3 regions of the Tissierella sp. MB52-C2 genome follow, and region 2 is predicted to be linked to each of the others. Evidence: riboswitches for the same ligand, from Rfam matches in the RefSeq annotation. Region 2 holds a riboswitch; each other region holds the start of a gene.
What was found. A riboswitch is a leader RNA that binds a small molecule or an ion and turns the genes downstream of it on or off. The one in region 2 is predicted to bind cyclic di-GMP.

Region 1 (2,280 bases), 370 kb from region 2:
AAATCCTAGGGAGCCAATTAGAGTAGCATCTCCTACACCCATTCCACCTTGTGAAACTAAAATAATTAGTATAAATAATAAAGCAGATAAAACTAGGCCTCCTATACTATTTAATAGCTGTGGTGGTTTATTATATAATATGTATGAAAGTACTTTATAGATAGTAGTAATTCCTAAAATTAAAACTACTAATATATCTGGAATAATCATTTCCTTTAGATCTATTAAAGTTATTGTAATAAGTATAGAAAAAATAATTGCATAAAAGAAAAATTCTAGTGTTAACCCATATTTCTTATAGATGAATAAATAGATAATAGAATTGAGTAGTTCAACTATTGGGTACTGAAGGGAGATTTTCTCCCTACAGTACCCACATTTCCCCTTATGATGTATAAAGCTAAGTACTGGTATTAGATCATACCATTTTAGATTTGTATTACAATTTGGACAATGGGATGCTGGATAGGCAATATTCTCATCCCTTGGTATCCTATATATACATACATTTAAAAATGAACCTATTAATAATCCGTATAGGGAAATTAGTATAGTCATTTGTACTGCTCCTTTTGTTGATGTTATTTAATCTTCTTTTACTTCTTCTACTACTTTGATTTCTCCATCTTTAATTCCCACTTCACCTGGTTCTACCTTTATATCTCCCTCTTTAGTTATGGACACTTTAAACTCTTTATTATCAAAAGTTTTAGGTGTTTCTTCTTTATCGAAATATTTTTTAAAATTCTCCTCAGCTGTTATTTCTGTATCATTTGTAGAGTCATGAGCATCAGGATAATCAGCTAAATACATTGTTGCTGTACTCTTCAATATCCTTACATTGGCATTATGTGCTGATACCTTTGCACTATTTCTTGAGCCAGATAGCTTAGGCACAGCAATTCCCGCTAAAATCCCCAATATTGCAATAACTACTACTAATTCCACCAAAGTAAATCCTTTTCTTTTCTTCATTTTTTCATTAAACCATTTTAACATTTCTTTCCCCCCTTAATTTTTTTGCTAAAACTTCATATAATTATAATTATCTCCTTTTTAAATCACCACCTTTAAAGTGTCTGAAAATTGAGTTTTTAGCTTTTTTATACAAAAAAACTGCATAAATAATACAACTATTTATGCAGCCGAACGATCATTTTTATCCTTAGATAATTTTAGACTCAGGCTTTGCGTCACTAGGTTTCCCTAGCTTTGCCCTGGAAATACAGGAATTTCGCTAAATTAATTTAATTTATTTATTTCCTGTTACATTATGTTTTTAATTGTCAAATTTTAGATTGTATTTACCATATCAAACATTGGTATTGCCATTGCTATTACTATAAATCCTATTATTAGAGCCATGACTATTAACATTATTGGCTCCATTAGTGTTGTCAGTCTTTGTAAAGCTACTTCTACTTCATCGTCATAGAAGTCTGCTGTCTTATATAATATATCGTCTAATGCTCCTGATTCTTCACCTACTTTTATCATTGAATCAACCATTGGTGGAAATATTCTTGTTTCTGATACTGCATTTGATAAAGTCGCTCCTTTTCTTATATCTTCCATGGATTTTTCCAGTCTATTTTCTACTACTTTATTTCCCACTACTCTACCTACCACTTCTATGGACTCCAATAGTGGTATACCACTAGACATAAGTGTTGATAATGTTCTTGTAAATCTTGATGTTATTATCTTTACATTAGTATCCTTTACTACTGGTATCTTTAATTTTATAGTATCCAATGTTATTCTTCCAGATGGTGTTTCTTTATATAATATGAGCCCAGCCACAGCTAAAATTACTCCTCCTAAGAATAAATACCAAAACTCTGTTAGCCAATTGCTTATATTTAGTAGTATTTGTGTAGGTAATGGCAGGGCCTGCCCACTACTTTCAAACATTCCAATAAATGTAGGCATTACTGCTATAAGTAAAAATATAACTACACCTATGGACACTATACTAAGAATTATTGGATATATCATGGCTGATTTAATTTTGTTTTCCAATTTGTTTTCCTTTTCAAAATGAACTGCCATTCTTTCCATTATAGTATCTAAGTTTCCACTTACTTCCCCTGCTTGAACCATATTTATAAGGAGACCAGGAAATACTTTTTTATGTTTTCTCATGCTTTCTGATAATGTAAATCCTTTTTGTACACTTTCATAGACACCGCTTAAAGCCTTAATTAGGGCTTTATTTTGAGATTGTTTCTCTAATATTTCTAAACATTTTACTATACCTATTCCTGCATCTAGCATGGT
Region 2 (2,280 bases):
TTTATATTATACCATAAATTATAGTAAAGTAAACATTCAGTCAAATATTATTTGACTGATGTAGAATTAATTCATAATAGTATCTATATTAGCTATTTTAATGATATAGAAGAAGTGACTAGGAGAAATCTCTAGTTTTTTTATTTTTTGACATTCTTAATAATTAATTCATTATACTTATTTATAGCAATATCTAATTCTTGACTAGCTTTTATTATTTCTTCATCTTGTAAATTAAAGTCCTTCTTATCAAGTAAAATGTTTAAGTTTTTCTTTAATTCGTCTATATTTTTCATTAGATCTTTTATATCAGACAAAATTAGCACCTCCTGAATAATAGGATGTGCTAATTAATAAATAAATATGCTGTTGGAATAAAATAAGACTATTAAGTTCATGTTACTTTTACTTATTAGAAGTTTACATATAATTACTTCTATTAATTTACTAAAAACTGTTTTATTATTATATTGATCCATAAAAAAGAACCTCATTTCATTGTTTTCTGGTTAAAAACAATTTAATGCAAGGTTTTTTTTCATTACATAAATTTTTCCATGTCAACTTGCAATTACTTCTTTAATGCAACATTAATACCTAGGGAATTGCTTTATTTTTTATAGAAGCATATTTAATATTTGAATCTGCCTTACAAAGGAGAAGTGCACTATTATTTAATTAATTATTTAAAATAAAATGTACTAAATTTATCACAGGATTTTAATTAACATATCTATATATTCTAGAAGATATGATATACTTTAAAGAATATTCACAGTAATCTGACATAAGAATATAGAGTAAATAATATTAGCAAATAACCTGGAAGGCTGAGACGCAAAGTCCTAGAGTCTAAAGTGAAATACAATGACAGTCCAGCCACCAGATTAGGAAAAGGAATAGAAAGGAGGGAACCGTTATCATAACCAAAGGGGGTGTAATTTGATTAACTTAAATCTTCTATGATGTTTCTTAGTTAAAATCTTAAAAACTAGGGGGAATATAAATTGATAACCTTTTTTAAATCAAGAAAAAGTAAATCTTTTGTATCTATGATGATAGCAATGCTTTTGACGCTTAGTTCATTTGTATCCTTTGCTGAAAACCTAGATACAAATCAAAGTAATCAAGAATTGTTAAAGGATAAGATATCAAGTGAAGTATTTGATAGGTTTGATTCTGGGGAAGATAAGGTTGAAGTTTTAGTTAAATTAAGAGAACAAGCTGATGTAGAAAGAATAGCTAATGATGAAAGATTACAGTTAAATTCTTTAGAGCTTGACAATGACGAAATGAAATTATTGACTAGAGAAGCAGTCATTGATGAGTTAGAAAGCATTGTTGAAAGAACACAATATAGATTGTTACAATATATTGAAACTGAAACTAAAAATGGTAATATAGAAGAATATGAGTCCTATTATATAGTCAACATGATATATATAAAAGCTACACAGGATGTAGTTAATAAAATAGCACTTATGAATGATGTAGAAAAGGTTTATTTTAATGAAAAGATATACCTAAATGATTATACTAGAGATCCTGAAGGTATAATTGAGATAGTAGAAGAAGAAACAGATATAGCAGAAGAAATTGAAGTTGAGGAAGGTAAATTTGAAGTTATTGGAGAAGAAATGCAAGAAACCATGAGAGCAAGTGATATTACCCCTAAAGCTGTATTACCATCAGATATTGAGTGGAATATAAAAATAGTAAATGCTGATAAAGTGTGGAGCACATACGGGATTGATGGTACAGGAGTTGTAATAGGTATGATTGATTCAGGGGTAACATGGAATCATCCAGCCTTGAAAAATAAATACAGAGGGTATAATCCAGCAACTGGAGCAGTAAATCATAATGGGAACTGGTATGATGCATATGCTGGAAGAACAACTCCATATGATGATTCACAATTACCACATGGTACTCATGTAATGGGTACTATATTAGGACAGGAGCCATCAGGTAAAAACGCAATAGGTGTTGCACCTGGAGCTAAATTTATAGTTGCAAAAGGATTGGGACCAAATGGAGGATCTGCAAACCAATTAATATCAGCAGGACAATGGATGCTTAAACCAGGTGGAAATGCTGCAAATGCACCAGATATAATTAATAATTCCTGGGGTGGCGGTACTGGAATCAATGACTGGTTTAGAGGAGTAGTAAGAGCATGGAGAGCGGCAGGAATTGTTCCAGTATTTGCTGCTGGAAACCAACTGAGGGGAGAACCAGCTCCATGGCCAGGATCAATATCTTTACCATCATCATATC
Region 3 (2,280 bases), 920 kb from region 2:
AAAGGTATAGTCCTATTTGAGAATATACCTTATGGAAAATATCAAGTAAAGGAAATAAAATCACCAGAAGGATATAAACTTGAAGTAGAAAAAGCATATCACATATCCATTAAAGAAGATGGAGTAACTGTGGAAAAGGATATAAATGATAATGCTCTAATAGTAACAAATATTGAGCTTGGAAGAATAAAGATAATTAAAGTAGACAATGCAAATGAAAATAGACGTTTATCAGGAGCAATATTTGAAGTTAGAGATATTGAAGGAGCTGTAATAGATACAGTAACTACAGATAGGGATGGTATAGCTATGGTAGAAGAGTTGGAATATGGAACTTATACCATAGGTGAAACAAAAGCACCATCAGGCTATAGATTAAATAGACAAGAATATAGTGTTACTGTAAATGGCGAAGATGATGGTGAGAATATAGAAGTATCTCTGACAGTGAAAAATACTAGGATTCCAGTAAACCCAGGACCAGGACCAGATCCAACAGATCCAGAACCACCAGTCAGACCACCAGTAAAACCACCGACAAAACCACCAGTAGATCCAGAAAAACCAACAGAGCCAACAGAGCCTGTTGACCCGACGGAGCCAGTGGAAATAACAGAGGTACCAGAGCCAGAGGAACCGGAAATACCAATAGTTATTACACCACCAAAGGGCGGAACCGTTGAGTTTGATGAAGATGGTAATTGGAAATATACTCCGAATCCAGAATTTACAGGAAAGGATAGTTTTGTTCTAAAACATCCAGATGGAACAGAGGAATTAATAGAAATAGATGTAGATGCTCCATTAGGTGGAACAGATGCAGATCAAAAAGCACCTACACTACCAAAGACGGGGCAAGTAGGTTCAATATTAATCTATCTTGTAGGGCTATTATTCATAGTAGTGGGAATAGTTCTAAGAAGAAGAACAGTCTAATACTCTAAGACAGGGAATATTAATATTCTCTGTCTTTTTTGTTCATATTTGAAACCAGATTTAAACAACAAGTATTGGGTATATAATAAATACAAATCTCTATAAGATAATTCAAGCAACTAGGACGAAATTCCTATTTACTTGAATTGGAAGATATGATAAACTGAAGAAAATAAATATATTTTATTGGTGCTTTCCACCGATAAAGGCAAATTTAGCGAAAGCTAGAGACGCAAAACTAAAGGGCCTTCCTTAGAAATAAGATGGCAGCCAGTTACCGAAAGGAGAGTTTTTTATGTTTAGAAAACATAGTATTATACTCTTGCTAGTTGTGACTTTGTTATTATTTTCAACAGTGGCTCAAGCAGCTGGTGGTTATATTGATAAATCTCAAGTGAATAGCGGAGTAATAAATATTAACTACAATAATGGTAAAGTTGGAGCAGTAAGAGTTAGCAAAGGTAGTACAAGCTATGATTATATATTAAAGGGAAACGAGACTATACCTTTACAACTTGGAAATGGTGAATATACTGTATTGGTGTTAGAAAATGCAGGAGGCAATAAATTTAAACAAATTGCTAAGGAAACTATTACATTAAAATCTATAGATTCAAATGAAGTATATCTACAATCTATTCAAATGATTAATTGGAACAATGATATGAATGCCATAAAAAAGGCAAAGGAATTAACTAAAAACGCTAAGAATAATAAGGAAAAGGTAGAATCAATTTATAACTATATCATAACTAATGTAAGCTATGATAATGACAAGGCAAATAAGTTAAGCTCAAACTATATACCAAAAATAGATGAAACTTTAAAATCACAAAAAGGAATATGTTATGACTATGCATCTCTATTTGCAGCAATGACTAGGTCAGTAGGATTACCTACTAAACTGCTTATGGGACATAAGAATGATATAAATGAATATCATGCATGGAACCAAGTATATTTAGCAGATAGCAATGAATGGATTATTATAGATACAACTTATGATGCTGGCAAGCAAAAAGGAAACAAATCTATTCCTATGATAAAAGATGGAAAAGATTATAAAATAGAAAAAGAATACTAAAATAACAAGGGATATCCCTTGTTATTTTAGTTATTATATGATTATTTATCTTTTAACATCTTAATAGCCTTTGTAATTTTTATAGGATTGCCGTACATTAAAGTACCTAATCTATATATTTTGGCGCCAAATATTCCAGTAATAATAGTTGATACAGCTAATATCAATAGGGAAATTACTATTTGAAAAGTTGATACATTTCCCATAGATACTCTTACAAACATTGCCATAAAGGATGTAAATGGAACAAATGAAGCTAC

Region 1: another riboswitch for cyclic di-GMP. It lies ahead of RBU61_RS09790 (type II secretion system protein); the one in region 2 lies ahead of RBU61_RS11580 (S8 family serine peptidase).
Region 3: another riboswitch for cyclic di-GMP. It lies ahead of RBU61_RS16290 (transglutaminase-like domain-containing protein); the one in region 2 lies ahead of RBU61_RS11580 (S8 family serine peptidase).

Annotation. Positions count from the first base shown of each region.
Region 1 covers NZ_CP133261.1:1,939,080-1,941,359, forward strand. The annotation lists gene RBU61_RS09785 (prepilin peptidase) at 1-558, opposite strand, end outside; gene RBU61_RS09790 (type II secretion system protein) at 586-999, opposite strand; cyclic di-GMP riboswitch class I at 1,138-1,227, opposite strand; gene RBU61_RS09795 (type II secretion system F family protein) at 1,294-2,280, opposite strand, start outside.
Region 2 covers NZ_CP133261.1:2,312,034-2,314,313, reverse strand. The annotation lists gene RBU61_RS11585 (aspartyl-phosphate phosphatase Spo0E family protein) at 141-317, opposite strand; cyclic di-GMP riboswitch class I at 803-887, shown strand; gene RBU61_RS11580 (S8 family serine peptidase) at 1,008-2,280, shown strand, end outside.
Region 3 covers NZ_CP133261.1:3,234,518-3,236,797, reverse strand. The annotation lists gene RBU61_RS16295 (SpaA isopeptide-forming pilin-related protein) at 1-936, shown strand, start outside; cyclic di-GMP riboswitch class I at 1,134-1,218, shown strand; gene RBU61_RS16290 (transglutaminase-like domain-containing protein) at 1,232-2,020, shown strand; gene RBU61_RS16285 (ABC transporter permease) at 2,062-2,280, opposite strand, start outside.